4 regions of the Streptomyces sp. NPDC001020 genome follow, and region 1 is predicted to be linked to each of the others. Evidence: riboswitches for the same ligand, from Rfam matches in the RefSeq annotation. Region 1 holds a riboswitch; each other region holds the start of a gene.

Region 1 (2,191 bases):
TGCCGGTCTGCGCCAGGGTGCGCATCATCCGGCCGTACAGATCACGGGCGGGCAGGGTCTTCTTGGCCAGGCCCTTCGCTTCGGCCGCGCGGTAGGCGGCGTCGAACTCCTCGCCCCACAGGTCAACCAACTCGGGTACGTCGGAGGGCGAGAACAGCGACCACTGCTGGTCGGTGTCGACCCGGCGCATGAACTCGTCCGGGATCCAGTGCGCGAGGTTGAGGTTGTGGGTGCGGCGGGCGTCCTCACCGGTGTTGTCGCGCAGCTCCAGGAACTCCTCGATGTCGGAGTGCCAGGTCTCCAGGTAGACCGCGGCCGCGCCCTTGCGCCGGCCGCCCTGGTTCACGGCGGCTACCGAGGCGTCGAGCGTCTTCAGGAACGGGACGATGCCGTTGGAGTGGCCGTTGGTGCCGCGGATCAGCGAACCGCGCGAGCGGATGCGGGAGTACGACAGTCCGATGCCGCCGGCGTGCTTCGAGAGGCGGGCCACCTGGTGGTAGCGGTCGTAGAGGGAGTCCAGCTCGTCCTTGGGCGAGTCGAGGAGGTAGCAGGACGACATCTGGGGATGCCGGGTACCGGAGTTGAAGAGCGTGGGGGAGGAGGGCAGGTAGTCGAGCCGGCTCATGAGCCCGTACAACGCGGCGACCTCGTCCAAGGAGCGGGGGGTGTCGTCCTCGGCGAGGCCGGAGGCGACGCGCAGCATGAAGTGCTGGGGCGTCTCGATGACCTTGCGGGTGATCGGGTGCCGCAGCAGGTAGCGGCTGTGGAGGGTGCGCAGGCCGAAGTAGCCGAAGCGGTCGTCGGCGTCGAGGTCGACGAGCGCGTCGAGACGGCCGGCGTGGAGGCGGACGAACGCGGCGGTGCGGTCGGCGATGAGCCCCTCCCGGTGTCCGACAGCGACGGACTCGGTGAAGGACGTGACGTTCTGAGAGGCGGCCTCGGCGGCGATGGAGCGGGTCAGCAGGCGGGCGGCGAGCCGGGAGTAGGCGGGGTCCTCGGAGATGAGACCGGCGGCCGCCTCCGTGGCCAGCTCGCGCAACTCCGTCTCGTCCGCGTGCGCGGAGCGGCCGCGCAGCGCGGCGGCGGCGACCCGGCCGGGGTCGGCGTCCGGGAGGTCGGCGGTCAGCTCGGTCAGGGTCCGCAGCAGTGCGGCACCGGGACCGTCGGTCCTGTCGGTCGCCGCGAGTGTCGCTGAAGCCGGGTCGGCTGGCGCGATGGTCACGTGGGGCTCTCCCTCGCTCGGCACGGGGCCTGGCGGAGGGCAGAGGGCAGCTCACGAGCGCACGAAGGCGTCGCGTCCACCGGCCCATTCCACGAGGCCCGGACGTCAGGGCGCCCGGACCGGATGGTCGGGCGCACTGTCGGCAGGTCCTCGGACTGGACCTCGTACACACCCGTCCAGGGACGGAGGAGTACAAGTACACCGTTGCGGGACAGTTCCGGATTCGCACCGGATTCCCCTGCGGCGACAGCGAGCATGAGCATACATCTTGTGCCGGGGCGCCGTGCCACCCCCACATGTTGTGTCGCCTCGTTCTCGGAGGGTGTCAGAGCACCAGCTCGTAGGTGAGAAGGCGGATGTCGTCGAGGTGGGGGATCGGGTTCCAGTCACGGTCGGGAGTGCGGGTGAAGCCGAGGCGTTCGTAGATGCGATGGGCAGTGTGCATGGTGCCCTGGGTCGACAGGACGATCCGCTCGCAGCCGTGGACGGCCCGCGCCCGGTCGATGCAGGCGCGTACGAGGGCTTCTCCGACGCCCCGGCCGCGGGCGTCGCGCTCGACGGCGAGCATCCGTATCTCGGCCTCTCCGGGCCGGGCGATGTCGGCCATGGGGCCACCGGCCGGTACGAAGGTCACACCACCGAGCACCCGGTCGTGCTCGACGGCCGCCAGCACCTGAGCGGCGGCGGCCCGCCCGGCCACGTTCCGCAACTCATCGAGATACGCGTCGCTTTCGCCGAAGTCGAGCAGGCCGTCCTGGAGGTAGGCCTGGGCGGTGATCTCCCCGAGGAGGTTGTACTCGCGGGGTTCCGCCTGCCTGATCACGATATCCATGAGGGCGAGTGTGCCGGACGGGCAGAACGACGGGCCATCGGATACCCCGATGGCCCGTGGCTCGCGTTCCGCTCAGTGTGAGGTGCCCGCTGTGGCCGGTGGCAGTTCCACCTCGACCCCGGGGTCCCCTGCGTCCG
Region 2 (2,191 bases), on a different contig from region 1:
TTCGTGAGAACCCTTCGGGCGAGGAACCGCCCGGCGACCGTGACACCGAGCGCGAGCCCGCTCACGCGCCGGGAGAGACGTACGACGCGTTCGACGTCGTGGACCTGGACGGCCCGCCCCCGACCGTTGAGTACCGGCCGGTGTTCCACACGCCCCCCATAGGAGAGCGTCCCGCCCAGCCGTACCCCCAGGGCCCCGGCGAAGGAGGCCTCCACCGGACCGGCGTTGGGACTCGGATGCCTCCCGGCATCGGCACGCCAGGCGCGGACGGCCCCTCGCGGATCAGGGCCTGCCACCGCCGCCAGGACCGCGGTCAGCCGCGCCCCCGGCCACCCGGCGACATCGTCGAGCCGTGCCGAGGCCCACCCGTAGCGCCGGTACCGGGGCGACTTGTGTCCGACCATGGCGTCGAGGGTGTTGACGGCCCGGAAACCGAGCAGTCCGGGGACCCCGGCGACCGCCCCCCACACCAAGGCGCCCACCACGGCGTCGGAAGTGTTCTCGGCGACGGACTCGACGACCGCCCGCGCGATCCCGTCGGCGTCGAGTGCCTGCGGATCCCGCCCGCACAGATGTGGCAGCCGCGCGCGGGCGGCCTCGACGTCCCCCGCATCGAGGGCGCGCCCGACGGCCCGCGCCTCCCGCGCGAGCGACGTGCCCCCGACGACGGCCCAGGTGGCGGCGGCGGTCAGGGCGAGGGACGCGGCAGGGGACGGACGTACGCAGCGAGCGGCGACGGCCCCGAGGGCGACAGCGCCACCGGCACACACAGCGGTGTGCAGCACGCCCCACCCCCGGTGGTCGCGCCACAACGCCCGCTCCACGGCGCCCGTGGCCAGCCCGAACACGGCGACCGGATGCCCGCGGCGTGGATCGCCGAACAGGAGGTCACCGAGGAGGCCGGCAGCGGCGCCGTACGCGAAGACGCGATCGGCACCCATGGGCTCAGTCGGCCGCAGGTCCGGGCAGGAGTCGGGTACTGAACCTCAAAAGGAAGCCGCGCATGGCGATATGTCCTCACTCAGGGTGTCCACGCCCTGGTTCGACGAGATCGGCGGCGAGAGTTCCTGGCTCCCGGGACGTTCTTCCCCGGTGACAGTGGCGGGACCGCGCCGGATTCACACCGGCTTCCTCTCCTGCTGCCGTATTGGCCCCGGCAGTCCACCACGACCCCCGAACAACCGTCAACTCACCCTTGACCTGCGACGCGACGGTGTGCCGAGCCCCACACCGAGGAAAACCCGATCAATACGCCGAATCGATGGTTTCTGCACTCTTTCCCGGAGCGGAAGCTGGGAAGACTTGAGGGGACGACAGCACGAACGGGGTGGGGCGCCGACGAGCGGCAACGGGCTGAATTCGTGGCGGGGAGACGAACCCGGTGTCCACGTTGCCTGCGGCAGCGGAGGGACACGGATCGCGGGGCGTCGCGGGCAGGACGCCGTGTCGGTGCGCCGACTCTTGAGCAGAGGGAGGTCGGTGTGATCGGCAGGGAGCCGTCGGGACGGGTGTGGGTCAGGAGCAGCTACTCGGGAGACGAGAACAACGACTGCGTCGAAGTCGCCGACGCGGGCCCGCGTGTGCTGGTGCGTGACTCGAAACGGCGCGAAGGCCCGGTGCTCGTCTTTCGCCGTACCGCGTGGTGTGGTTTGCTGGCTGCACTTGAGAACCCGGCAGCGGACGGTTTCTGAAGAGCCGTCCAGAGGACGGGAGGGACCCACATGGGGGACAGGGCCAAGGAAGTCCCGGCGCGCGCGGGAGGTCCATACCGTCCGCGCGTCTCGCTGGTGGCGGCGGCTCCGCTCGCACTCTTCTCCCTGACGACGGGGGTGCTTGCGGTCGGCATGGGCGCGCTGGCGGCACTGCTCGTTCCCGGACCCTCGGCGCGGGCCCTGGTCTGGCTGGTGGTGACGCTCGTGGCCGCCACCTGCGCCGGCCTGTGGTGGGGTCTCACCCCCGTCACGGAGCGCCTCCGCGTTCTGGGCCGGGCTGCTGCGGCGGTTCGTCCAAGGGACTCGCGGGGCCGTTGACCTCGGGAGTGCGCGCCGCTGCCGAGCGGCCGCGCACCGCTCTGCCGAGGCCGGCCGCGAGGGCGGTGACGACGGCGGCGCCGAGAGCTCCCAGCACCGTGGTGGTCAGCGGAGTCAGGGCGCCCACCTCGAGGCTGGGCGCCACCCGGGTGGACACGGCG
Region 3 (2,191 bases), on a different contig from region 1:
TCGGACACCGCCTCGGCGCACTGAGACCGCGTGCCGCTCGGGCCCTCCGCTCCTCGACTGAACCTCGCCGCTTGCCCGGTCCACGCCCCGTGGCACGCCCGTGATCCGATCACGTCGGGGCCCAGGGAACGCGGGAGGGCCCCGGAATCCACCGATTCCGAAGGCCCTCCTGTATCGCGAAACCGTTCAGTTCGAGGCGGGAACTGTACGCCTGGGCGACGCCGCGACGGACTTGGGATCAAGCTGACGCTGCGCCAACTCACCGAAAAGCAGGCCGAATCCACCCCACAGGACGGCTTGGATGGCCAGTGTGGAGAGCCGGAACCGCCACAGCAGAGCGGCCGGAAAACCCTTCGGCACCTCGTTGACGACCGGCAAAAACTCGTAGGCCAGACCGATCACGACCACGAAGCCGGCCACCGCGACCACGGTCGCCCACCAAGTGCCCAGGTGGGGTGCGAGGCGCTTGCCCAGGATGGTGGTTGCGACCGCGAGGAGGACGCCGAGCAGCATCATCAGGAAGTACAGGACAGTCCGCTTGCCGATGGTGTCGGAGCTGCCGACCGACGGCGGGTTGGCCGGATACTTCAGGAACGGCACGACGTACACGGCGAGCAGTGCGCAGCCGGACAGCAGCAGCGCGGTGGCCCGTGGGGTGAAGTGGCCGACCCGGCCGAGCGCGAAGCAGTACGCGAGCGCGGCGATGCCGCCGAAGGCGACCCCGTAGACCAGGACGCCGGTGGCGAGGCCGGCGGTGGACTGCAGGGAGCGGGAGACCACTTCCATCTCGTGCTCATGGGAGTGGGCCTCCTCGAAACCGATCGCCTTGTCGACGATCGGCACACCGAGGAGATAGGCGACAAACAGGGCGAGCACACCGGCGGCCAGACCGGCGAGCATGCCCCGCACCAGAAGGTTTCTTACCGTTGCGGAGTTCATGGCGGGCGGCATCCCTCGCGTCAGTGACAGGGGAAGCCGAGCAGATGGCGGGCGTCGTGCACCCACTCGTGGACATCCGTGCCGCTGAACACGGAGGTGGCGCCCTGCTCTGCGCCCACGAAGTACAGCAGGATCAGCATCAGGATGCCGAAGAAGACCGCCCAGGGAGCTATTGCCTTGAGCGGCAGCGCGGCGGGGATGGCGGGAGTGTTGGGTGTCTGCTGAGCGACGGTCTGCGCCATGGCAGTGCCTCCTTAGGGAGTTCGCGTCCCATCTCGGTGGTTCATGGACGACGGCCACGGGTCTGACTCACGGGACGTTGAAGGGTGTCCCGCATACAGTGGCGCGACCGTGCCGGATTCCCACCGGCTTCCGTCTCGCCGTCGTCAATATCGGACAGACCGTACCGCGTGTGGCGCGCCTGGCCAAGACCATGTCCACCCGGTGTGATCTTCCACTCGGGCCAGGTCCTTCGGGTTGCCGTCGACGTGACCGGCGCGCGCCCGGGGGTCATGCGGGAGCACGCGAACGCCTCAGGTGCGGAGGTAAATTTTCGAACTTGGCGGCGAAATAGGGGAGTTGAGGTGGTACTGACGCTCCTGTCCTTCCTGGGACAGCAACGTCCCAGGCTGAAGCCCAGAGGGGCGTTTGACTCGGGGGCTTCTCGGCTGTCCGTGCGGCGGACGTTGGCCGTCTGCTGTTCGGCCGACGTTCACCACGCGGTCTAGTCCTGTCTGGTGTGCCGCACCTAGGGTCCTCGAAGGACGCGAAGGAAGGGGCTCATGGACAGTCTCCCCGCAATCCGGGCTCGCGGAATCACCAAGTGTTTCGGTGACGTCGTCGCGCTCGACGGCATCGATCTTGATGTGACACAGGGTCAAATCCACGGCCTGGTCGGCCCGAACGGTGCTGGCAAGACGACACTGCTCGGCCTTCTGCTGGGACTGGCCGTCGCCGACAGCGGCCGTCTGGAGGTCCTGGGTACGCCGGTCGACCGGGCGCTCGCCACTCCTGATGGTGTCGCCGGCTTCGTGGACGGCCCCGGACTCTATCCGTCGCTCACCGCCAGGCAGAATCTCGCCGCGTTGGCCTCTCTCCGCAGCCTTGACACGGGAATGACGGGGATTGATGACGTGCTCGACCAGGTCGGGCTCACCGATGTCGCCGACGACCGGGCCCGCGGCTTCTCGCTCGGCATGCGTCAGCGGCTCGGACTGGCCGCCGCCCTGCTCACCAGGCCCCGGCTGCTGGT
Region 4 (2,191 bases), on a different contig from region 1:
TTCGTTGGGGCCCATGCAGTCGGCGGCCCAAGTGGCCAGGCGTGAGCCGCAGGCGCAGGCCAGGTTGGGGCCGGCTGCGCCGGTGGGGCCGCAGCATCCGGTCTGGTTGTCCCCGCAGGTGAAGGGAGCGAGGCGCGGGAGGACGTCGTCGGGGTGAACGACGACGGTGCTGCGCGGACCCGCGGAGACGGTGGACCCGGTGTCGGGCCGCAGCGGTTCACGGCCCGTGCTGCGGGCGTGCTGGCGGGGTTTGGTGGCCGGGACGAAGGGCGCGCCCCACGGGTCGGGGTCGATGGCATAGTGCCCGCGCGGGACGGTGGAGCGGGCCCGCTTAGTCTTCTTGTTCCGGCTGGTGTCCGGATCGTCGACGTCCGGGACGGCGAGCAGGGCCGCCAGGTCCCCGGTGAGCGCGGTGCCGCACTTGGCGCAGAAGAAGACGGTCACACCCTGTGTTCTACCGTGCGCCACGCCGGCCCGGCACGCGGATTTCTCGCCCGTTACCCCCGGGGAGCACCCTGCTGCTGCACCGACGGGAGAAGGCCCCCGCCGCCGTCGGCCTCGGCTTGTGGGGCTCGTACGAGCCGATCAGGACGCCCATGCCGTACGCCTCGCACAGGACTTGTTGATCGTGTTGAACGTCGTCGGCGATCCCGGAGGCACATACGAAGACGTACAGGCAGGGGCTGCTTCGATCCACAGGGCGGCCCGCCGCGCAAGGACGGGGATGAGGCGGCGCATGAGCAGCCGCGTTTGTCAGTGGGCCGCCACTCCGTACTATCACCATGTCAACACCGCGACGGGAAACAGGAAGCCGGTGCGAATCCGGCACGGTCCCGCCACTGTGACCGCGCGTCACCCCTCATAGGCGTGTCGCGCAGGAGTCAGGAAACTGGCCTGTCGCGGGCCCGATCCGAGGAGCGCGGACTCCGCAGGAGGCTTTCCATGCATGACGGTCACAACCGTCCCCTTTCTCCGATCCCTCCGTCGCACACGGCCCTGCGCGGGCGCCGCCCAGTGCGCGTCGGCGCGGCAGTCACTGCACTGTCGGCGATCCTGCTGACCGGAGGCTGTGGTGCGTCCGGCGCCGACACCGGCTCCCCAAAGACCTCGGTCCCGGCAGCCAAGGGCTTCCCCGTCACCATCGACAACTGCGGTGTGAAGACGACGTACACCAAACCCCCGTCCCGCGCGGTGACCATCCACCAGCACCCCGCCGAGCTCATGCTCTCGCTGGGGCTGAAGGACAGGATGGCTGGCACGTCGTACCCCGACTCAGCGGTCCTGCCCGCGCTGCGCAAGGAATACGCGGCGATCCCGCGGCTGTCGAAGAAGGCACCGTCGTTCGAGAAGGTCCTGGACGCCGATCCTGACTTCGTCTACGGCGGCTACGCCAGCGCGTTCGCCGAGAAGGAGGGCCGCTCGCGCGAGGCGTTCGCCGACGCGGGCATCGACACCTACCTCAACCGCGAGAACTGCGACGGCACGAAGAAGGTGACCATGAAGGACACCTACGCCGAGATACGCACCATCGGCAAGATCTTCGGCGTCTCCGAGCGGGCCTCCCGGCTGGTGTCGAAGCTGCGCACGCAGGTCGACAAGGCGAGCGGGGCGGTGAAGGGTGAGCGTGACGTCTCCGTGTTCGTGTACGACAGCGGCGACAAGTCCGCCTTCACGGCCGGCGGCAAGGGCCTGGGCAACGAATTGATCCGCCTGGCCGGCGGCAAGAACGTCTTCTCCGACCTTGACGACGTGTTCGGTGACGTCTCCTGGGAGCAGGTGATCGAGCGCGGGCCTGAGGTCATCGCCATCTATGACTACGAGGGCTCCGGCAGCGTCGCTCAGAAGAAGAAGTACCTGCTCTCCCAGCCGGCCCTCGCCGATGTGCCGGCCATCAAGCACCGGCGTTTCGTCGTGCTGCCGCTGACCGACACCCTGGTCGGCGTCCGCTCCGCCGCCGCGGTGGACGACCTGGCGCGCGAACTGCACCCGGAGAGCTTCAAGTGACATCGGCCACCGCGGAACTCACTGCGGTGGAGCGCGGCCGCCGGGTGTCGTTCGCCGCCACCCTCGTCGTTCTCACCGCGGTGCTCGTCGCCTCGGTGACGGCCGGGCTCGCCCTCGGCTCGGTACGGGTGCCTCCCGGTGAGGTCTGGGGCATCGTGCTGCACGCGCTCGGCGCCGACCGCAGCGA

The links. Region 1 has a riboswitch for cobalamin ahead of ACWDEX_RS22725 (ribonucleoside-diphosphate reductase subunit alpha). Riboswitches for the same ligand answer to the same signal wherever they lie in the genome.
Region 2: linked by a shared signal. The riboswitch ahead of ACWDEX_RS14825 (cobalamin biosynthesis protein) and the one ahead of ACWDEX_RS22725 (ribonucleoside-diphosphate reductase subunit alpha) in region 1 are both predicted to bind cobalamin.
Region 3: linked by a shared signal. The riboswitch ahead of ACWDEX_RS34835 (CbtB domain-containing protein) and the one ahead of ACWDEX_RS22725 (ribonucleoside-diphosphate reductase subunit alpha) in region 1 are both predicted to bind cobalamin.
Region 4: linked by a shared signal. The riboswitch ahead of ACWDEX_RS23870 (ABC transporter substrate-binding protein) and the one ahead of ACWDEX_RS22725 (ribonucleoside-diphosphate reductase subunit alpha) in region 1 are both predicted to bind cobalamin.

The regions. Positions count from the first base shown of each region.
Region 1 covers NZ_JBSFLQ010000024.1:15,598-17,788, forward strand. Annotated here, with positions in the region: gene ACWDEX_RS22725 (ribonucleoside-diphosphate reductase subunit alpha) at 1-1,222, opposite strand, end outside; cobalamin riboswitch at 1,347-1,485, opposite strand; gene ACWDEX_RS22730 (GNAT family N-acetyltransferase) at 1,548-2,054, opposite strand; gene mctP (monocarboxylate uptake permease MctP) at 2,127-2,191, opposite strand, start outside.
Region 2 covers NZ_JBSFLQ010000013.1:21,920-24,110, reverse strand. Annotated here, with positions in the region: gene ACWDEX_RS14825 (cobalamin biosynthesis protein) at 1-941, opposite strand, end outside; cobalamin riboswitch at 1,040-1,184, opposite strand; gene ACWDEX_RS14820 (DUF397 domain-containing protein) at 1,482-1,691, shown strand; gene ACWDEX_RS14815 (hypothetical protein) at 1,960-2,191, opposite strand, start outside.
Region 3 covers NZ_JBSFLQ010000062.1:21,941-24,131, reverse strand. Annotated here, with positions in the region: gene ACWDEX_RS34845 (histidine phosphatase family protein) at 1-24, shown strand, start outside; gene ACWDEX_RS34840 (CbtA family protein) at 187-939, opposite strand; gene ACWDEX_RS34835 (CbtB domain-containing protein) at 960-1,181, opposite strand; cobalamin riboswitch at 1,217-1,360, opposite strand; gene ACWDEX_RS34830 (ABC transporter ATP-binding protein) at 1,722-2,191, shown strand, end outside.
Region 4 covers NZ_JBSFLQ010000026.1:24,302-26,492, reverse strand. Annotated here, with positions in the region: gene ACWDEX_RS23875 (hypothetical protein) at 1-444, opposite strand, end outside; cobalamin riboswitch at 742-912, shown strand; gene ACWDEX_RS23870 (ABC transporter substrate-binding protein) at 943-2,004, shown strand; gene ACWDEX_RS23865 (FecCD family ABC transporter permease) at 2,001-2,191, shown strand, end outside.